Regions from separate parts of the Blastococcus goldschmidtiae genome, predicted to be linked through region 1. Evidence: riboswitches for the same ligand, from Rfam matches in the RefSeq annotation. Region 1 holds a riboswitch; each other region holds the start of a gene.

Region 1 (6,975 bases):
CTGGAACTCGCCCAGCACCACGCCGCCGCGCACCTTCACCGCCCCGATCTCGGTGATCGCGTCGTCCTTCGGCGAGCCCCCGGTGGTCTCGAGGTCGACGACCACGAAGGTGACCTCGGCCAGCGGCGTGCCCAGTTCCTCGATCGTGCCCTGCACGTAGGGCGGAGGGGTGGGGGAGGAGCTCACGGGCCGGACGGTAGGTCGGGGTGCCGACAGTCCCGGGACGCCGCGCCGACCCGATCCGCTCCGGTAGTGCGGCACGATTCGCCCGCCCGGGCACAACAGGGCCGCTCACCTGGCGCTTCGCGGGTGATCGGGACAACATTCCAGCGGTGGGCGACCAGGCCCAGATCCGCAAAGGTGGTCCGATGTCCCCCCGCTCCCCGTGGCGCTCCCGGCGGCCCGGGGCTCCGCGTCTGGCGCGCGGCCGTCCGGCGCGGCTGCTCGTGCCGCTGGCCGTCCTCGCGCTGGTCGGGACCGCGACCGCTGCGTCGGCCGCGCCCAGCGACCAGCCGGGAGGCACCTCCGGCGTCCTCGACAGCCGCGCGCTCGACGAGCTGCAGCAGCGGGCCTCGGAGGTCCAGCGCGGTCTCCAGGAGCAGCAGGGCGAGGTGGTGGCCGCGCGCGAGGCGCTCGCCGCGGCCCAGGACGCCGTGGCCGATGCCGAGGCGGTGCTCGGCGACGCCGAGGGGGAGCTGGTCGGGCACCAGCGGCTCGTCGCCCGGTACGCCTCGGCCGTCTACCGCGACGGCGGGGCGCTGACGCCCCTGACGCTGCTGCTCAGCGGCGGGGGTCCCGGCGACGTGGTGTCGGCGCTGAGCTTCCTCGACGTCGTCGACCGGCACGCCGCCGCGGTGATCGGTGCGGCGGAGGAGCAGCGGCGGGCCGCCGTCGCGCAGCAGCAGGAGGCCGCGGCCGCGCTCGAGCAGGCGCGGGTCCGCGCCGACGAGGTGGGGGTCAGGGTGGCCGAGCTCGAGGCGGCGGCCTCGGCGGTGACCGACGAGCTGGACGCCGCGCTCGGGGCGGTGGACCGCCAGCTGGCGCAGCTCCAGCGCGAGCAGGTCGAGGTCAACGACAGGACGGCGGCGAGCTGGCGGGGCTACCTCGACCAGCTGACCACCGCCGGGATCGTCCGGCCGCCGTCGGCAGAGCTGGGCGATCCCGCCGCACGCCTGCCCGAGCGCCTGGTGCCGGTCGGTGCCGCCGGCGGCGGTGCCCAGCGCGGGGCCGCCCAGCTGCCCGGCCGGCCCGCCTCGCTCCTCGTGCTGCCCGCCGAGACGCTCGCGGCGGTGACCGCGGCCATGGAGGCGCTGGGACTGCCCTACGCACCGGGGACCGCCGGTCCCGAGTCCTGGGACTGCGGCTCGCTGGTGCAGTCGGTCTACGGGCGGGCCGGCATCGCGCTGCCCGGGAGCCAGGCGGAGCTCTTCGCCGTCACGGCCCCGGTCGCCGCCGCCGACGTGCTCCCGGGTGACCTGGTCTTCCTCGGCACCCCGGAGGCCGGTCTCGGGCACGTGGGGATCGCACTCGACCCGCGCACCATGCTCGCCGCCGACGCCAGGGCGGGTGCGGTCGTGGTGCGCACCCTGCCCAGCGGCCAGGTGCTCGGCGTCGGTCGGCCGAGCCTCGGCCGGCGCGCACCCGTGCCGGCGCCCGGCCCGACCGGGGGCGCGCTGCGCGTGGAGTGCGGCAACGCCGTCTACCCGCCCACCTACGGCGGGGCGCGTCAGTGGGGCGGGTACCCCAACGGGCTCATCCCGCCCAGTGCGATGTGCCCGCTGGGCGCGGCTGGGCACTCGCTGCGCTGCGACGCCGCCGCGGCCTACCGGGCCATGTCGGCGGCCTACGCCGCGGCGTTCGGCAGGCCGCCCTGCATCACCGACTCCTACCGGACCTACGCCGGCCAGGTGAAGCTCTACGGCGAGAAGCCCGCGCTGGCCGCGGTCCCCGGGACGAGCAACCACGGCTGGGGGCTGGCCGTCGACCTGTGCGGCGGCATCGAGACCTTCGGGACGCCGCAGTACGGCTGGATGGTGACCAATGCCGGGCGCTTCGGCTTCCTGCACCCGACGTGGGCCGATCCCGGCAACGGTCGCGAGGAGCCGTGGCACTGGGAGTACGCAGGGAGCTGACCGTCCGCGACGGGATTGTCGGTGGCCGCTCCTACCGTGCGCATGACTCACGGAGGAGAGACATGCTCATCGACTGCGATACCTGCACCGTCCGGGGCACCGGCTGCACCGACTGCGTCGTCACCGTGCTGCTCGGTGCTCCACCAGGCTGGGAGGGCGTCGACCCGGTCGTGGTGCCGATGGCCGGCCGCGCCCGCAGCGGCGGGCCGACGCCGGCCGCCGAGGACGTCGTGGTGCCACCGCCCGGTGTGGTCGTGGAGTTCGACGACGTCGAACGCCGGGCCGTCCGCGCGCTGGCCGAGTACGGGCTGGTGCCGCCCCTGCGTCACCGCGACGGCTCCGAGGCGGCCGACGACGGCGGCATCTCGCCCGATCGACGGACCGGCTGACGTCCTCACGGCGGGCTCGAGGGCGGACTCGAGGGCGGACTGGAGGGCGGGCTCGACGGCTCCGGACCGTGCTTCTACCCCTACGCAGGGCTTTCATCGGGGAGGCGCGCGGAGCGCGGCGAGATTCTCGTCACAGGTTTACCGCCTGCCTCGGTTTGTCACACCAACATCACGAACGTATGGTCGTCGCCGTCCGACCGGGTGGTCGTCATCCGCCAAGGGGTGGCCTCGGCCGGACACCGCCTAATCACCGCACGACGGCCGACGGTCGTCCGAGGTGAGCCGGGGACCCACCGCAGTTCCGGGGTGAGTTCCCCTGTGGGGCCGGTTCGCCGGTGAGCAGGGGATAGGGCCAGTCTTCCCAGCCCGAACCCGTCAGCTAACTCGGTAGGCGGTGAAGAGGAAGAAATGGAGAGCCGCCGCTCGTGGCGACCCCGCACGCTTCATCGACGCATGTCCTCGCACCCTTCCGCCCCGATCCTCCGGCCGGCCCCGTCCGCCGGGTGGGCCGCCTCCGCGCCGGCCTGCTCATCGGTGCCACCACCGCGCTGACCTTCACCATGGTCCCGGGCACCGCCTCCGCGGAGCCGGGCCGCGCCACCAGCACCGCCGAGGCGGCGCAGCTCGTCGCTGCGGCCAGCCGTGAGCTGGAGATCGTGAGCGAGGAGCTCAACGAGGCGAAGGTGCAGCTCGAACGCCAGCAGGCGGCCGTGGAGAGCGCTGAGCTCGCCGCCTACGCGGCCGACCTGGAGCGCACCGCCCTCGACGGGCGGATCCGCCAGCTGGCGCGGACCGCCTACACCGGTGGCGGCCGATCGCTCACCCAGCTCGACGTCATGCTGACCAGCGACTCCGTCGACGATGTCATCTTCCAGATGGGCACGCTCGACGCCCTCGCGGGACGCAACGACGCCGCGGTCGGCGAGGTCGCCAAGGCCACTGCGCGGGCGAAGGACGCCAGGGCCGAGGCGGGGGAGGCCCGTGAGACGGCCGAGGCGAGCCTCGAGCAGATCGAGGTGAAGCAGCGCGACCTCGAGGTCAGGATCGCGGACTACCAACAGCAGTACGCGGCTCTCGATGCCGCCGAGCGCGCCGCCGCCGAGCGCGCCGCCGCGGAGCGCGCCGCCGCGGAGCGCGCCGCCGCGGAGCGCGCCGCCGCGGAGCGGGCTCAGGCCGACGAGCAGATGGCCCGGGCCTCGCGGTCCCAGCGCACCGCTCCCTCGTCGGCGGCCGCCTCCTCGGCCGGTCCCTCCTCGACCTCCAGCGCCCCGGCGGCACCCGCGCCGACGGCTGCGGCCGCGCCCAGCGGCGCCGCCCAGGTGGCGGTCGACACCGCGCTGGCGCAGGTCGGGGACCGCTACGTGTGGGGCGCCGGCGGTCCGGACGCCTTCGACTGCTCCGGCCTGACGTCCTACGCCTACCGCGCCGCGGGCATCTCGCTGCCGCACTCCAGCCGCAGCCAGTCGCAGCTGGGCCGGCCGGTCTCCCGGGGCGAGCTCCAGCCGGGCGACCTGATCTTCTTCTACAGCCCGGTCAGCCACGTGGCCATGTACATCGGCGGCGGCAAGATGGTGCACGCATCCACCTCGAGCCAGCCGGTGAAGGTCGACAGCGTCGACTCCTTCCCGAGCTACAACAGCGCTCGCCGCATCGTCGGCTGATCGCCCTGCGGTAGACGTCGCGGGTCGACCGCGGCGGCGACGTCCGACGACGGGCCGGTGCTCCTCCCGAGGGGCGCCGGCCCGTCGTCGCGTCTCGGGTCGCGCCCGGTCGGGCTCCCGGGCGCCCACCTAGGATCGACGCGGCGGGCGTCGGTGCCCGCTGCCCATGACGGTGCCGCCGCGGTTGTCCGCCGTTCCCGAGGAGGTCGGATGACCGGGCGTCGTGCGGCGCTGGCGACCGCGGTCGTGCTCCTCGCCGCCTTCGCCGTCGTCGTCGCCGTCGGCACCCCCTGGCAGGCGCTGCCGGAGCCGCCGGGCGGGGCCACCGCGATCGATCCGACGGCCGGGCTGTCGGCCGAGCAGGTCGATCGCGCAGAGGCCTTCGCCGCCGCGATCCGGCCCGCGTCGCTCGCCTCCCTGCTGCTGGGGCTGACCGTCTCCGCCGTGCTGGGACTGACCCCTCTCGGCGCGCGCCTGGTGCGCGGGCTGCCCGCCCCCCGGCGGTGGCGCTGGAGTTGGCAGGTGCTGCTCGGCGTGTTCGCTCTCGCGGTGATCGGCCGGCTGGTCACGCTGCCGCTGTCGGCCTACGGCGAGGTGGTCCGCCACCGGTACGGCCTGTCCACCCGCAGCTGGGGGCTGTGGGTGCGGGACGTGGCGACGTCGACGGCGATCGACGCGGCCCTGACCGCACTGGCGCTGGTCGCCCTCGTCTGGCTCGCCCGCCGCGCCTCGCGCCTGTGGTGGGCGCTCGCGGCCGCCGGTGCCGCCGTGCTGGTGGTCGTCGGCTCCTTCCTGTGGCCGGTGCTCGTCGAGCCGGCCTTCAACAGCTTCGAGCCGATGCCGGCCGGACAGCTGCGCAGCGATCTGCTCGCCCTGGCCGAGGAGAACGGGACCCCGGTCCAGGACGTGCTGGTCTCCGACGCCTCGCGCCGCACCACCGCCCTCAACGCCTACGTCTCGGGCTTCGGCTCCACCCGCCGCATCGTCGTCTACGACACGGTGCTCGAGCGGCTGCCCGACGAGCAGATCGAGTCGATCACGGCCCACGAGCTCGGCCACGTGGCCGCCGACGACGTCCTCACCGGCACCCTCCTCGGCGCGCTCGGGGGTGCCGGCGGGGTCGCCCTCCTCGGCTGGGCGCTGACGTCCCCGCGGCTGCTGCGCCGGGCCGGGGCCGAGGGCCCGGCCGACCCGGCGGTGGTGCCGTTGGCCCTGCTGCTGGTCGCGGTCGGCACGCTGGTGGCGACGCCGGTGCAGAACCTGGTCTCCCGCCAGATCGAGGCGCGGACCGACGTGGCCGCGCTCGACCTCACGGAGGACCCCGAGGCGTTCATCGCCATGCAGCGCGGCCTGGCCGGCAGCAACCTGTCCGACCCGGACCCGCCGGCGGCCTGGCACTGGTTCTTCGGATCGCACCCCACGGCGGCCCAGCGGATTGCGCTGGCGCAGGACTGGGCCCGCTCGGAGCGCGAGCCATGACCCGGACGCTCGTCGTCACCAACGACTTCCCGCCGCGCCAGGGCGGTATCCAGACCTTCGTCGCCGCGCTGCTGGAACGCCGGCCCCCTGACTCGCTGGTGGTGCTCGCCTCCGACCACCCCGGGTCCGCCGAGCACGACGCAGCGCTGCCCTACCCGGTGGTGCGCCGACCCACGGGCATGCTGCTGCCCACGCGGGCCACCGCCCGGGCCGCGGTCGACCTGGTCCACCGGTACGACTGCGACAGCGCCTTCTTCGGCGCCGCGGCGCCGCTGGGCCTGCTCGCCCCCACGCTGCGCCGGGCCGGCGTCGGGCACCTGGTCGGCGCCACGCACGGGCACGAGACCGGCTGGGTCGCGCTGCCCGGGAGCCGCCAGGTCATGCAGCGCATCGCGGACGGGCTCGACGTGCTCACCTACCTCACCGAGTACACCCGAGGACGGCTCGCCCCGGCGCTCGGCGGGCGCACCCGGCTCGCGCAGCTGTCCCCGGGGGTCGACGTCGACCGGTTCAGCCCGGACGTCGACGGCACCGCGGTCCGGCGTCGGCACGGCCTGGGGGAGGCCCCGGTGGTCGTCTGCGTCTCCCGGCTGGTGGCCCGCAAGGGGCAGGACGTGCTGGTCGAGGGGTGGTCGCAGGTGCTCGCCCGGCATCCGTCCGCCCGGCTGCTCCTGGTCGGTGGGGGACCCGACGAGGCGGCGCTCCGGCGCGCTGTCGCTGCGCGCGGCCTGGCGCACTCCGTCGTCCTCACCGGAGGGGTGGACCCCGCCGAGCTCCCGGCCCACTACGCGGCCGGGGACGTGTTCGCCATGCCGTGCCGCACCCGCCGCGCCGGGCTCGACGTCGAGGGCCTGGGCATGGTCTTCCTAGAGGCGGCCGCGTGCGGACGGCCCGTCGTGGCGGGGACGTCGGGCGGCGCGCCGGAGGCGGTGCGCGAGGGGGTCACCGGGCACGTCGTCGACCCGCGGTCACCCACCGCGGTGGCCACCACGATCGCGGACCTGCTGGACGACCCGGCGCGGGCCCGGGCCATGGGTGCGGCCGGGCGCGCGTGGGTGGAGCAGAGCTGGTCCTGGACGACGATCGCGGCGACCTTCGCCGAGCTGATCGAGCTTTGAACGCAGAGACGCCTGAACGCAGCGAGGCCCGCCCCGCGGTGCGGGGCGGGCCTCGGTGCGGCGAGTGCGTCAGCGCGTGTAGAGCGCCTCGACCTCGTCGCCGAACTCCTTCATGACCACGGAGCGCTTGAGCTTCAGGCTCGGGGTGAGCATCCCGTTGTCCTCGGTGAAGTCGGTGCCGAGGATGTGGAACTTC
Region 2 (6,975 bases), on a different contig from region 1:
GGCCAGTGCCCGCTGCCAGGCTTCCCGCGGCCCCGCGGCCGGGGTGTCGAACACCGCGCCCATGGTCGCGTCGGCCTCGGCGGCCACCCGGTCGAGCAGGGTGAGCAGGACGGCGTCCTTCGACGGGAAGTAGAAGTAGAAGGTGGGCCGGGAGATGCCCGCGCCCCGCGCCAGGTCGTCGACCGAGATGGCGCCCAGGGTGCGCTCCTCGAGCAGCCGCTCGGCCGTGGCGAGGATCGCCAGCTCCCGGTCGTCCCCGCCGGCGCGCGGGGGACGACGGCCGCGCCCCGCCACCGGCGGTGGAGCGGCGCCGTCGGACATGCAGGAAGAGTACCGGCGAACGCGCCGTAGCTCGACACCCTGTTGACTCGTTCGACAGGGTGTCGATAGCGTCGGCGGTGCAGCGTTCCGCGGCACCGCCGAACCCTCAGAGCCGCCTCGGCCGGCCCGTTACCTGGAGTGTGGACATGAGTCCCGAGCACGTGGACGTCCTCGTCATCGGCGGCGGGCTGTCCGGCATCGGCGCCGCCTGCCACCTGCAGGTCGAGTGCCCGGACAAGAGCTACGCGGTGCTGGAGTCCCGCGGCGCCATCGGCGGCACGTGGGACCTGTTCCGCTACCCGGGCATCCGCTCCGACTCCGACATGTTCACCCTCGGCTACGCCTTCCGGCCCTGGACCGGCGCCAAGGCCATCGCCGACGGCGCGTCCATCCGGGGGTACATCCAGGACACCGCCCGCGAGTACGGCGTCGAGGAGAGGATCCGGTTCCACCACCAGGTGCTCTCGGCCGACTGGTCGAGCGCCGAGGCGCGGTGGACGGTCACCGCTCGCCGCACCGACACCGGCGAGACGGTGCAGCTCACCTGCTCGTGGCTGTCGGTGTGCTCCGGCTACTACCGCTACGACGAGGGCTTCCGCCCGGAGTTCGCCGGCGAGCAGCGGTTCACCGGGGAGATCGTCCACCCGCAGCACTGGCCCGAGGACTTCGACGCCACCGGCAAGCGGATCGTCGTCATCGGCAGCGGCGCCACGGCCGTGACCCTGGTGCCCAACCTGGCCGACGACGCCGCGCACGTGACGATGCTGCAGCGCACGCCGAGCTACATCATGTCGCTGCCCGGCACCGACCCGCTGGCCGAGCTCCTGCGCCGCAGGCTGCCGGCGAAGGTCGCCTATCCGATCGTGCGGTGGAAGAACGTGCTGACCACCACCGCGCTGTTCCAGGCCAGCCGGCGCTGGCCCGACGGCGTCCGGAAGCTGATCCGCCGGCTCACCGAGAAGCAGCTGCCCGCCGGCGTCGACGTCGACACGCACTTCAACCCGCCCTACGACCCGTGGGACCAGCGGCTGTGCCTCGTCCCGGACGGCGACCTGTTCCGCACCCTGCGCGAGGGCGCGGCCTCGATGGTCACCGGCCGCATCGCGACCTTCACCGAGACCGGCATCGAGCTGGAATCCGGCGAGCACCTCGACGCCGACGTGATCGTCAGCGCGACAGGCCTGAACCTGCTGGCCATGGGCGGGATGACGCTCAGCCTCGACGGCACGCCCGTCGACGTCTCCGAGACCGTCTCCTACAAGGGGATGATGCTCTCCGGCGTCCCGAACTTCTCGATGGTCATCGGCTACACGAACGCCTCGTGGACGCTCAAGGCCGACCTGATCAACCGCTACGTGTGCCGGCTGCTGCAGCACATGGACGCGCGCGGGCTCGCCGTCTCCACGCCGGTCGCGCCGCCCGAGGGCGCCGACCTGCCCTTCCTCGACCTGGCCGCCGGCTACGTGCAGCGCAGCCTGGCCCAGCTGCCCAAGCAGGGCAGCCGCACGCCGTGGAAGCTGCACCAGAACTACATCCGGGACGTCCGGATGATGCGCCGGGGTCCGCTCGAGGACGAGGGCATCACCTTCAGCGCCGCGCCGACCCGCGCCGAGCGGGTGGCCGCCTGATGCGCGCCTACGAGTTCGCCGGCGGCACCGCCGTCGTCACCGGCGCCGCCAGCGGCATCGGCGAGGCGCTCGCCGTCCAGCTCGCCGACCGGGGGAGCGCCCTGGTGCTGGTCGACCGGGACGGCGACCGGCTGACGGGTGTCGCCGACCGCATCCGCGAAGCTCATCCTCAGCTCGAGGTCGACACCTACGTCGTCGACCTCGCCGACGACGCGGCCACCGACGCCCTGGGGACCGCGCTGGAGACCGCCCACCCGGGGACGACGCTGCTGGTGAACAACGCCGGCGTCGCCCTGGGTGGCCGCTTCGACCAGGTCACCCTCGAGGAGTTCGACTGGGTGCTGGCGATCAACTTCCGTGCCGTGGTGCGGCTGACCGCGGCGCTGCTGCCCACGCTCAAGGCGCATCCCGGTGCGCACCTGGTCAACGTCTCCAGCATCTTCGGCATCTTCGCCCCGCCCGGCCAGGCCGCCTACGCCGCCAGCAAGTTCGCCGTGCGCGGCTTCAGCGAGTCGCTGCGGCACGAGCTCGCCGACGACGAGGTGGGCGTCACCGTGGTCCACCCGGGCGGCATCCGGACGCGGATCGCCGAGAGCGCGCGCCTGGGTTCCGGGGTGGATCCCGCCGAGGTGGCGGAGGGCCGTGCGCAGATGGCCCGGCTGCTGCGCATCCCACCGGAGAAGGCGGCAGCCCAGATCGTGGCCGCCATCGAGAAGCGCCGTCCCCGGCTGCTCATCGGCCTCAGCGCGCGGGTGCCCGACGCGCTCGTGCGGCTGCGGCCGGGCAGCTACTGGCGGCTGGTCGCCCGGGGCATCGCCGCCCGGGGCTCCTCCGGCCAGAGCTCCTCCGGCCAGAGCTCCTCCGGCCAGAGCTCCTCCGACATGGGCGGGACGGCCGCGCGAGACTGACCGGGTGACCGTGCCCGCCCAGTTCATCCGCGCCCACACCCGTCCGGTCCGGCCCTCGCTGGTGCCCGAGGTGCAGCTGCTGGTCGCCGCCGACGTCGTCGCGCTGTGGGAGGCGATGGCCGTCGAGCAGGGCCGGACCGCGCAGGAGCCGCCGTTCTGGGCTGCGGCCTGGCCCGGTGGGCAGGCGCTGGCCCGCTACGTGCTCGACCACCCGGAGCTCGTCGCGGGCCGGTCGGTGCTGGACCTGGGCGCCGGCAGCGGGCTGGTCGCCGTCGCGGCGGTCATGGCCGGCGCGACGCGGGTCGTGGCCAGCGAGATCGACCCCTTCGGGCTGGCCGCCATCCCGGAGAACGCGGCGCTCAACGGCGTGGCCGGGATCGAGCCGGTGGGCGATCTGCTGGGAGAGGGGCCGCCGTCGGTCGACGTCGTCCTGGCCGGTGACGTCTGCTACGACCGGATCATGACCGACCGGGTGCTGCCGTTCCTGGACGCCGTTCGGGCCACCGGCGCCGAGGTGCTGATCGGTGACCCCGGACGGCCGTACCTGCCGCACCACCGGCTGGTCGAGGCGGCCGTCCACGACGTCGTCGACACCGAAGGCGGGCCCGCGCGCGTCCGCCGGACGACGGTGTGGCGGCTGCCGTGAGCCCTCCCGGCCGCGCGGACGGGAGATGCGTCACGCCAAGAAATACGGTCACGGCGTTGTCACGAACCGATAACAGCCGTTACGTTGGCCCGGTCCGGCCGGCGGCTCCCTCACCCGAGGGTTCCGCGCCGGGCGCCGCCGAATCGTCCCGAGGGGCGAGCCGGGGACCCACCGAAGTACTGGGGTGAATCCCGGCCCCGGACCTCCAGTCCGGGGTGGGGTAGGGCTGCTTCCCGCCCGAACCCGTCAGCTAACCCGGTAGGCGGCTCACGGAAGAACTGGACAGCCGCAGGCTCTCGCCGCCCCTGGAGGGCGGCTGCTCTGCTGCGCCCTGACCCCCGGAGCAGAACCTCCTCATGAACCTCCGCACCACGGTGAACGCACGTCTCCGCAACCGCCCGCCCCTCGGTGCGCGCCGGTCCGCCGCCCTCGTCGGCGTGGCCACCGCCGGCGCCGTCATGGTCGGCGTCCTCTCGGCCGGTGAGCCCGAGGCGCAGGCCGTCGCGCAGACCGAGTCGATGAGCGTCGCCCAGCAGCTCGGCATCACGGCGGAGTCGGCGCCCGCCCTGGACACCGACGTCGTCGCACCGCTGGAGAAGCTGGCCGCCAGCCGGAGCGCGCGGGACGCCGAGCAGACAGCCGCTGCACTGAACCAGATGGCCGCCGAGCAGGCCGAGCACGACCGCCGCGCGGCCGAGGAGGCCGCCCGGCTCGCGGCCGAGGAGGCGGCCCGGGTGGAGGCTGCCCGCGCCGCGGAGGCAGCCCGGGCCGCGGAGGCAGCCCGGGCCGCGGAGGCAGCCCGGGCCGCGGAGGCAGCCCGCGCCGCGGAGGCAGCCCGGGCCGCGGAGGCAGCCCGCGCCGCGGAGGCAGCCCGGGCCGCGGAGGCAGCCCGCGCCGCCCGCGCGGCCGCCCCGGCGCCCCGCGCGGCCGCCCCGGCGCCCCGCGCGGCCGCGCGTCCGGCGGCACCCGCCGCGCCGTCGGGCTCCTACCAGAGCTACGCCCTGCAGAAGCTCGGCGGCAACAGCTCCCAGTTCTCCTGCCTGGAGAAGCTCTGGGGCAAGGAGAGCGGCTGGAACCCCAATGCGCAGAACCCGCGCAGCACCGCCTACGGGATCGCGCAGTTCCTGGACAGCACCTGGGCCGGCACCGGCATCGCGAAGACCTCCGACGGCTACCGCCAGATCGACGCCGGGCTGATCTACATCAACAACCGCTTCGGCTCGCCCTGCGGCGCCTGGTCGCACTCGCAGGCCAAGGGCTGGTACTGAGCTGAGCCCCCCCGGCCGGGATCGCGTGATCCCGGTACGTCGACGCCCCGGAGCCGCCGAGATCTCGTGATCTCGGCGGCTCCGTGCGTGCCGGGCTCAGCCGAGCAGCCCGGCCTCGGCCTTGGCGAGCAGCGCGGTGCGCACGGCGGAGTCGACGACCGCTGCGAACGCCGGGTCGGCCGCGTCCCGGGCCAGCACCGCCTCCAGCATGGCCGGGAAGGTGGCGGGGGCGACGGTCAGCACGAGGGTCCCGCCCGCGGCGAGGAAGCGCACCGCCCGCTCGCCGACCGGGACGTTCGTCACCGCGACCGCGCTGCCCAGGTCGTCGGAGATGACCGGGCCGGAGAAAGCCACCTCCCCGCGCAGCACGTCGCCGATGACCACCGGCGAGAAGGCCGCCCGGGAGGCCGGGTCGATCCGGCTGTAGGTCGCCGACGACGTCATCACCATCGGGTGCCCCTCGGTCCGGGACAGCGTCTCCGTGAACGCGGTCACCTGGTCGTCCCGGCCGTCGTGACGTCATCGACGACGTCCGCGGTGTCGTCGGTGTTCCCGCGCACCCGGCCCGGTCCCGGGAAGTGCTCGAGCGTGGAGGTGACCCCCGCCGCCGCCAGGCCGTCGACGACGGCCGTCGCGGCCGGGACGACCTCCGCACCGGGCCTGGGACGGCTCGGCCCGGGGGTGCCGGACCGTGCCGCCACCGCCGGGCGCGCCGGCCCCGCTCGCCCCGGGGCGCACACCGGCATAGCGTCCGGTCATGACCGAGGAACGACCAGGACCCGAACGGGGCATGCCACCGGGCGGCCTCGTGGGCCGGTCCGTCGAGGAGTTCGTGCAGCAGCTCCGGGGCTTCACCGACCGGGCCCGGACCGTCGCCGGGTCCATGCCCACCAAGCTGTCCATCCCCGCGCTGCCGAGCCCGCCGGGGGCCATGTCGGCCGCCCAGCTGCGGGCGGTCGCGGACATGGTCGCCGCACAGCGGGCCGGGATCGCCGGCATGCGCGCCCAGCTGGATGCCTTCGACCAGCAGCTCGCGGTCTTCGAGCGGATCCTCGAGCCGCTGGTCGAGTGGAGCGGCACCTGGGCCCGGCTCGAGGAAGCGGTGGGCGACCTGGTGCGGCGGGACGGCGGGAGCCCCGAGGAGCCGGGGCCGGACCCGGACCGCTGATCAGTCGGCGAGCAGTTCCCCGGTGGCCACGAAACGCGCGGCGACGTCGCGCACCTTGGTGTTGGTCTCCATCGACACGCGCGTCAGGGCCTGGAACGCCGCCTCCGGGGTGAGCTTGAACCGCTCCATCAGGATCCCCTTGGCCTGGTCGATGACGCCGCGGGTGTCCAGCGCCGCCTCCAGGTGCTCGGCCCGCTGGACCGCCGCCGCGTAGAGGTAGGCGTTCGACACCGGCACGACGGCGTAGGCGGCGAACCGGCTCAGCAGGTCCCAGGTCCGCTGATCGGCGGCGGTGAGCTTCCGGGCGTAGACGTTCAGCGCTCCGGACACCTGCTCGTGCACGGGCAGCGGGACGGACAGCATGCTGTCGCAGCCCGCCTCCGCCGCGATCGCGGCGAAGTCGGGCCACTGGCGGTCCTGCCGCGTGTCGGCGATCTCCGACGGGCGCCCGGTGGCGGCGGCGCTCAGGCAGGGCCCGGAGCCGAGGCGGTACTGCTCGTGGTCCAGGTCGAGGGCGAGTTCTCCGCTGGCCGCCACGGTGGTCGGCTGGGCGCCGCGCAGGACGGTCACGGATGCGATCGGCGCCTCGGGAAGGACCCGGGCCGTCAGCTCGGTGACGGTCCGGACGACGGATTCGAGGGAGTGCTCGGCGAGAGAGATGCGGCCCAGGTCGGCCAGGGCCGACTGGACGGCGACGGCGTCCGGCGCGCCGGCGTCGGGGGTGTTCACGTGCCTCCGTGCGGGTCGACCGGGCCAGCGGCCCGGTCGGTCTCGGCGGGACTCCCTGGGCGGGCTCGTCCACTGGAGGGATTCCTCCGGGCGCCGGCTGTCTGACGCGCGACCAATATACCCGGCGGCCGCCGGGCGGGGCCTTCGCCGGACGCACGTGCCGCCCCGGGGAGGCGCCCGCGGGGCCTCAGCGCCAGGTCGTGATGCGCACCGTCGTCCCGCGTGGACACGAGCGCAGCTGTACCAGGTCGCAGAGCTCGTTGACCAGGTGGAGGCCCCGCCCGCTCACCTGCTCCGGCGGCGGGAC
Region 3 (6,975 bases), on a different contig from region 1:
CAGCAGGGGCCTGCCCTGCGCGGCCACGAACTCCTCGAACGTCACGCCTGCTCCCGTCGGTGGTCTCCACCCGGTCAGACGCATCGGGGACCGCGTGGCGCTGCACGCGGTGGGAACGGATCCTGCCCGGTCCGGGCGACGTGGTGCCGGCAGACGCGCGCCGGGAACGACGAAGGCCCCGACCGGAGCGGTCGGGACCTTCGTCGTTCAGGAGGGCCGGAGCCCCCCGGGGATCACTTCGCCTCGGCGTCCAGGGCGTCGGAGACCCGGCGGTGGGCCGCCCAGATCTCCTCGGGCATGTCGCGGAACAGCGAGAGGTGCTGCTCGCGGTGGGCCATCTCCTGCTGCCAGCGCGGGACGTCGATCGTCAGGAGCGTCTCGAGGTCGTCCGGGCGGAGGTCGTCCATGCCCTCGAGCTGCAGCTCCTCCTTGGTCGGCACGATGCCGACCGGGGTCTGCCGGCCGGTGACCTCGCCGTTGCGCAGCTGCATGAGCCACAGCAGCGGGCGGAGGTTGTCCCGGTACCCCGGCCACAGGAAGCGGCCGTCCTCGCCCCGCTGGAACCAGTTCACGTGGGCGAAGACCGGCTGGTCCTTGGCGGCACCGATGATCTTCATCCAGTGCGCGGCGTACGCGCCCTCGGAGTAGGCCATGAACGGCCGCATCGACATCGGGTCGTAGCGCAGGACGCCCTCGGTGCCCTCGGCGGCGAAGGTCGCCTCCGCGCCCAGGGTGAGGCCGTCGTAGACGCCCTCGGCGAGGTCGGTGATCGCGCGGATCAGCGGCTCGCGGTCACGGGTGCGCCCGCCGAAGATGATCGCGTCGACCGGCACGCCCTTCGGGTTCTCGTAGTCCGGCGCGATGTTCGGGATGTTGGCCAGCGTGGTGGTGAACCGGCTGTTCGGGTGCGCCCAGGGCGCGTCCTTCTCCGCCTCGGAGCGCTCCGAGATCAGCTCGCCCTTCCAGTCGCGCCAGCCGGTGACGTCGGCCGGCGGCTGCTTGGACTTGCCCTCCCACCAGACGTCCTGCGTCTGCTCGTTGTAGGCGACGTTGGTGAAGATCGTCCCGGTGCCCTCGGCGATGGCCTCCACGGCCGTGGGGTTGGTGGCCTCGTTGGTGTCCTTGGCGACGCCGAAGGCACCGAACTCGGGGTTGATCGCGTAGACGCGACCGTCCTCCTCGTCCACCCACAGCCAGGCGATGTCGTCGCCGTAGAAGTGCACCTGGTAGCGGTCACCGAGGGCGTCGGGCGCCAGGATCATGGCCAGGTTGGTCTTGCCCGAGGCGCTCGGCATGCCACCGCAGATGTGGTACGTGCGGCCGGTCTGCTTGTCGGTGATGCCGAGCAGCAGGAACTGCTCGGAGAGGAACTTGCCCGAAGCCCAGCCGTCGTAGGTCGCCTGACGCAGGCCGTGGGCGATCTTGCCCAGCAGCGCGTTGCCGCCGTAGGACGAGCCGTAGTGCAGGATCGTGCGCTCGTCGGCGATCGTGACGAAGTAGCGCTGATCGTCGGCGGTGCCCTGGCCCAGGTTGTCCAGGTCGCCGGTGACGTGCACGCCGCGGACGAAGTAGTCCTGGTCGGCCAGATCGTTGACGTACTGCACGCCGACCCGCGCCATGCGGATCATGTGCAGCACGACGGTGCGGGTGTCGGTCAGCTCGACGCCGGTGGCGTAGGGCTGCAGGGGAGACCCGGGCGGCGCCATCACGTAGGGGACGACGTACATCGTCTTGCCCGCGGACTTGCCGGCCATCCGCTCCTCGAGCATCGGCCGCATCTCCGAGGCCGGGCGCCAGTTGTTGTACTCGCCCTTGTCCTCGGGGTCGTTCGTCGCGACGACGGTGCGCTCCTCGGAGCGCGCCGTGTCCTTCGGGTGGCTGCGGGAGTAGTAGCGGCCCTCCCCGGCGGGCAGCAACTCGCCCGCGTCGAGCGACTCGCGGATCAGCCGCGCGTCGTCGGAGGCGTTGATGACCTCCACCCGCTCGGCGCCGGTGTGCTGTGCCCAGTGCTTCACGTAGGACCGGACGGCTTCGTTCGTCAGTCCAGCTTCGTCCAGTACCGCGTCTATGGCAGTCACGAGGATCCTCTCCATCCGCTACGACCCACCTTCTCGTCCCGGGCACGATCCAGCCACCGCGCCACTCTGCGAGGGAGTGGTGTGGACCCCTGATCGGGAAATCGTTCGGTGATGGTGTCAGGCGTGTTACCGCTGATGTACGCCGGGAGGCCTCCGGACCGCCCACGGGCATCCGGAAGAGGTACGTCCACGCTCGCAGGTGTGACGCGCGTAACCCGGGGATCGGGCCGTCGTTGTCCCGTGCGGCCTGTCCACGCCCCCTCCGGAGCTGCCCCGTGCGCCGTCTCGCCGCCGTCCTGTCGGCCCTGTTCGTCACGCTCGTGCTGGTCGCCCCACCGGCGCAGGCGCACGGCGGGAGCGGCCCGGTCCGCTACGTCGCGCTGGGCGACTCCTACAGCGCGGCGTCCGGTGTCCTGCCGCCCGACCTCACAGCCCCACCGCAGTGCCTGCGCTCGACGGCCAACTACCCGCACGTCATCGCCGCGGCCACCGGCGCCCGGCTCACCGACGTCACGTGCGGGGGAGCCGACACCGGCGACTACCTCGCCGCTCAGTACCCGGGTGTGGCGCCGCAGCTGGACGCGGTCAGCAGCGACACGCAGGTGATCACGATGACCATCGGCGGCAACGACAGCGGCGTGTTCATCGACTCGATCACCCAGTGCGGCGCAGCGGGGCTCTCCACGCTCGGCCGGGGGAGCCCGTGCCGTGACCGGTACGGCTCGTCCTTCGAGGACACCATCCGCACCACCACGTACCCGTCGCTGGTCCAGGCGCTCCGGGCGGTGCGCGCCAAGGCCCCGCGCGCCGAGGTCGCGATCCTCGGCTACCCGTCGATCCTGCCGGCCACCGGCGGGTGCTTCCCGCAGATGCCCGTCGCGGAAGGCGACGTCCCCTACCTGCGGGGCGTGCAGGCGACTCTCAACGACGCCATCCGCCGGGCGGCGAAGGCCACGGGCGTGACCTACGTGGACATGACCCGGGTGTCGGAGGGACACGACGCCTGCCAGCCGATCGGTGTCCGCTGGGTGGAGCCGGTCGTCGGAGGCACCAACCCGGTCGTCGTACACCCCAACGCCCTGGGCGAGGCCCGGATGGCGGCCCAGGCGATGAAGGCCCTGCGGCGCCTCTGACCCCCGGTTCCTCGAGCCGGCCGCTGCACCCCGGCCCCGGATCTGGCCGCCGGAGCCCGTCGCGCTGCAGGCTCCCCGGGCGGCGGGGGGGAGACCGGTTCCGGCCCTGCCGGTCGGGTGGACACGGTCCCCGGCGGGTGCCCGGCGCATGAATCGGCACGACTACCTGGTCGTTTGTCACGGATGCATAACGGTGCCTACCGTCATGCCGTCCGCCGGTCGCCACGTCCCCTCCCCGGGGAGTCCGGCGGACGCCGCTGAGTCGCCGTCGTCCACGCAGGACGCCGGCGAGCCGGGGACCCACCGCAGCACTGGGGTGAATCGCGCACCGGAGACGCATCCGTCGCGCGTAGGGCACTTCTGAGCCCGAACCCGTCAGCTAACCCGGTAAGCGGTATCGGAAGAACGGAGAGCCGCCGGATGGCGCGCCCCTGCACCGCCGCTGGACCTGCCCGCACCCACTACCGACGGCGGGTCCACCCGCACAGCTGAGCCGCGCCCCTGCTCCCCGCATGCCCGCCTGCAGGCGGGCGTGCCCGGAGCGCAGTCCCGCCGATCCCACTCGTGCAGCTCCTCACCCCGTGCCGGGGTGTCGCTGCCCCACGTCTCGGAGCACCCGCACCCATGAACGTCCGCACCACGATCTCCGGCGCCCGCCGCCGGCACTCCTCCCCGCGCCGCCGCCCAGCGGTCGGCGTGCGCACCGGCACCTACCTGGCGTCCGCCGCCGCGAGCCTCGTCCTGGCCACCGCCCTCATCGGCAGCGAGGTCGCCCCGCGCGCCGACGCGGTCGGCGCCGGTGCCGCGAGCGCCGGGCCGGCGCCCTCGGCCCCCGCCCCCTCCGGGTCGGGAAGCGTCGCCGGGCAGCTCGGGATCGGCACCACCACCGCGCCGGACGACGTGGCGGACCGGCTCGAGCCGCTCCAGGAGCTGGCGGCCAGCCGCAGCAGCCGCGAGGAGGCGGCGGCCGTCGCCGGCCTCGCGCAGGCCGCCGCCGACCAGGCCGCGCTGGACCAGCAGCGTGCCGAGGCCGACGCCGCCGCCCGGCGCGCCGCCGAGGAGGCGGCCGGGATGAAGGCGGCCGCGGCGATGGCCGCTGCCGAGGAGGCGGAGGCCGGGATGAAGGCGGCCGCGGCGATGGCCGCTGCGGAGGCGGAGGCCGGGATGGAGGCGGCCGCGGCGATGGCCGCTGCCGAGGAGGCGGAGGCCGGGATGAAGGCGGCCGCGGCGATGGCCGCTGCCGAGGAGGCGGAGGCCGAGATGAAGGCGGCCGCCGCGATGGCCGCTGCGGAGGCGGAGGCCGGGATGAAGGCGGCCGCGGCGATGGCCGCTGCGGAGGCGGAGGCCGGGATGAAGGCGGCTGCGGCCTTCGCAGCTGCCGAGGAGGCCGCCGCCGCGCGGCCGGTCGCACCTGCCGCTGCCCCGCCCGCTCCTGCTCCGGTGACGGTCGCGGCGCCTGCTCCGCGGGCGTCCGCCATGCCCACGCCTCGGGCGCCCGCCCCGCCCGCACCGCCCACGCCTCGGGCGCCCGCCCCGCCCGCACCGCCCGCGCCCCGGGCGCCCGCCCCGCTCGCGGCCGCTGTGCCGGCACCGTCGGTCGTCCCCGCAGCCGCCCCGGTTGCCGCACGCGGAGTCGCGCGGATCACCAACAACGCCGGAGCGGTCCGGCCGCAGGTGCAGGCGGCAGCGAACGCGGTGGTCAGCAACGTGCCCGGCGCCGGTTCCATCAGGCTCGGTGGCACGCGCCCCAGCGCGGCCGATCCCGGGGGGCACCCCTCCGGGCTCGCGCTGGACTACATGGTCATGTCGAACCGCGCGCTCGGGGACGCCATCACCGCCTACCACATCGCCAACTGGAACGAGCTCGGCGTGGCCTACATCATCTGGGAGCAGCGCTACCTCAGCTCACCCGGTGGCGCCTGGAAGCAGATGGCGAACCGGGGCAGCGTGACGGCCAACCACTTCGACCACGTCCACGTGAACTACCGCTGACGCCGTCCCGCCGGCCGTCGCGATGTGCGACGGCCGGCGGTGGTGGTCCGCGCCCGGACGCAGGCGCGGACAGGCGTGTCCCGCACGGACACGCCGCCGGCGATTGTCACGGATCCGTAACGGTGGGTACCGTGGCAGTGTCCGACGGTCACCACGTCCCACCAGGGGAGATCGACGGACGCCGCCGGATCGCCGTCGTCCCTCGCGGGGCGGGGGCGAGCCGCGGCCCTGCGCTCGCCCCCCGCCGCGTCCGGCTCGCCGCGGAGCCGCCGATCCCGCCGACCGCACACCCGTCGCAGCACCTCGTCGTCCCTGGTCGGACGCCGCCGCACGCACCTCCGGAGCACCCGCGCACATGCACCCCCGCACCACCGTCTCGCACCGACCGGCGCGCTCCCACCGCCGGTCGAGCTCTCACCGCCGTCCTCCGGCAGCCGTCCGCCGTCCGGGCATCTACCTGGGAGTGGCCGCCGCCGGTGCTCTCGTGGTGAACCTGGTCATCGGCGCCGGCCCCGCCGCCCAGGCGGAGGCCGTGAGCACGGAATCGGTCAGCGTGGCCCGTCAGCTTGGCCTCGAGGCCACGCCCGCTCCCGAGGACGTGACCCGCGAGCTCGAGCCGCTGGCCGAGATCGCCGCCAGCCGCAGCGCCCGTGAGGACGCCGAGGCCGCAGCACTGATGACGCAGGCCGCGGCCGATCAGGCGGTGCTCGACCAGCGGCGCGTCGAGGCGGAGGCCGCGGCCGCGGCCGCGGCCGCGGCCCAGGCGCAGGTGGAGGCCGAGGCCGAGGCCGAGGCCGCCGCACGCCGGGCCGCCGAGGAGGCGGCCGCCGCACGCCGGGCCGCCGAGGAGGCGGCCGCCGCCGAGCGTGCCGCCGAGCGTGCCGCCGAGCAGCCGACGGCTGCCGCGCGGCCCGCCCCGAAGGCACCGGCCGCCGCCGTGGCTCAGGCCGCCGGCTCGGTGGCCGCCACCGTCCGCGCCCGGATCAGGAACACCGCCGGCGCCATCAACCCCCGGGCCCAGGCGGCGGCCGACGCCGTCGTCAGCAACGTCCCGGGAGCGGGCTCCATCGCGCTCGGAGGCACGCGCGCCAGCGCCGCCGACCCCGGCGGCCACCCGTCCGGTCTCGCGGTGGACTACATGGTGATGACGAACGCGGCCCTCGGCGACGCGATCGCGGCCTACCACGTGGCCCACTGGAACGAGCTGGGCGTGGACTACGTCATCTGGCAGCAGCGGATGCTCAGCTCGCCAGGCGGTTCCTGGAAACAGATGGAGAACCGCGGCGGCGTGACGGCGAACCACTTCGACCACGTCCACGTGAACTACCGCTGACGCCTGCCGCGTCGGCGGGGGCCGACCCGCGCCGGGCGCGTCCGGCGCCGGCACTAGTGTCGACGGCCCCGGGCGACCACTGATCCACCCCGGTCACCCTGATCCCGGAACCCCACCTGGAGGAACCAGCCGTGTCCACGACCGGTCGCGGACGAGGGAGCGGCGAGGGGGAATCGCCCCTGGCGCCACCCATCCCGTCCTTCGCCTCGCTGCGCGCGCCGCGCCGCAGCCATCCGGCCATGGACGTGCTGGCGCCACCGCCGGCCGCACCGCAGCTCCCGCTCCCGCCGGTGCCGCCGCCCGTGCGAGAGCGGCCCGTGGCGCCCGCGCCCCGGCCGGCCGAGTGGCCGGACCTGCTGCGGTTGGGGGTGCGGGTGGCCTCGGTCGCCCTGCGCCTGCCGGGCGTGCTGCTGTGCGAGCCCGCGCGGCGGCTGCGGCG

Evidence for each region. A riboswitch is a leader RNA that binds a small molecule or an ion and turns the genes downstream of it on or off. The one in region 1 is predicted to bind cyclic di-AMP.
Region 2: it holds a riboswitch for cyclic di-AMP, as region 1 does, so the genes downstream of both, RM425_RS05470 (aggregation-promoting factor C-terminal-like domain-containing protein) here and RM425_RS18565 (C40 family peptidase) in region 1, are expected to answer to the same signal.
Region 3: it holds a riboswitch for cyclic di-AMP, as region 1 does, so the genes downstream of both, RM425_RS05705 (hypothetical protein) here and RM425_RS18565 (C40 family peptidase) in region 1, are expected to answer to the same signal.

Annotation. Positions count from the first base shown of each region.
Region 1 covers NZ_JAVREI010000017.1:62,610-69,584, reverse strand. The annotation lists gene RM425_RS18580 (DEDD exonuclease domain-containing protein) at 1-186, opposite strand, end outside; gene RM425_RS18575 (D-alanyl-D-alanine carboxypeptidase family protein) at 369-2,132, shown strand; gene RM425_RS18570 (hypothetical protein) at 2,195-2,521, shown strand; cyclic di-AMP (ydaO/yuaA leader) riboswitch at 2,771-2,930, shown strand; gene RM425_RS18565 (C40 family peptidase) at 3,025-4,182, shown strand; gene RM425_RS18560 (M48 family metallopeptidase) at 4,393-5,661, shown strand; gene RM425_RS18555 (glycosyltransferase family 4 protein) at 5,658-6,779, shown strand; gene RM425_RS18550 (AMP-dependent synthetase/ligase) at 6,849-6,975, opposite strand, start outside.
Region 2 covers NZ_JAVREI010000002.1:146,513-153,487, forward strand. The annotation lists gene RM425_RS05450 (TetR/AcrR family transcriptional regulator) at 1-321, opposite strand, end outside; gene RM425_RS05455 (flavin-containing monooxygenase) at 468-1,949, shown strand; gene RM425_RS05460 (SDR family NAD(P)-dependent oxidoreductase) at 1,949-2,857, shown strand; gene RM425_RS05465 (class I SAM-dependent methyltransferase) at 2,862-3,503, shown strand; cyclic di-AMP (ydaO/yuaA leader) riboswitch at 3,630-3,783, shown strand; gene RM425_RS05470 (aggregation-promoting factor C-terminal-like domain-containing protein) at 3,860-4,771, shown strand; gene RM425_RS05475 (glycoside hydrolase family 3 N-terminal domain-containing protein) at 4,868-5,266, opposite strand; gene RM425_RS05480 (hypothetical protein) at 5,263-5,511, opposite strand; gene RM425_RS05485 (hypothetical protein) at 5,529-5,939, shown strand; gene RM425_RS05490 (GAF and ANTAR domain-containing protein) at 5,940-6,668, opposite strand; gene RM425_RS05495 (sensor histidine kinase) at 6,856-6,975, opposite strand, start outside.
Region 3 covers NZ_JAVREI010000002.1:198,722-205,696, forward strand. The annotation lists gene RM425_RS05690 (SigE family RNA polymerase sigma factor) at 1-45, opposite strand, end outside; gene RM425_RS05695 (phosphoenolpyruvate carboxykinase (GTP)) at 234-2,078, opposite strand; gene RM425_RS05700 (SGNH/GDSL hydrolase family protein) at 2,354-3,211, shown strand; cyclic di-AMP (ydaO/yuaA leader) riboswitch at 3,457-3,620, shown strand; gene RM425_RS05705 (hypothetical protein) at 3,836-5,203, shown strand; gene RM425_RS05710 (hypothetical protein) at 5,559-6,536, shown strand; gene RM425_RS05715 (hypothetical protein) at 6,668-6,975, shown strand, end outside.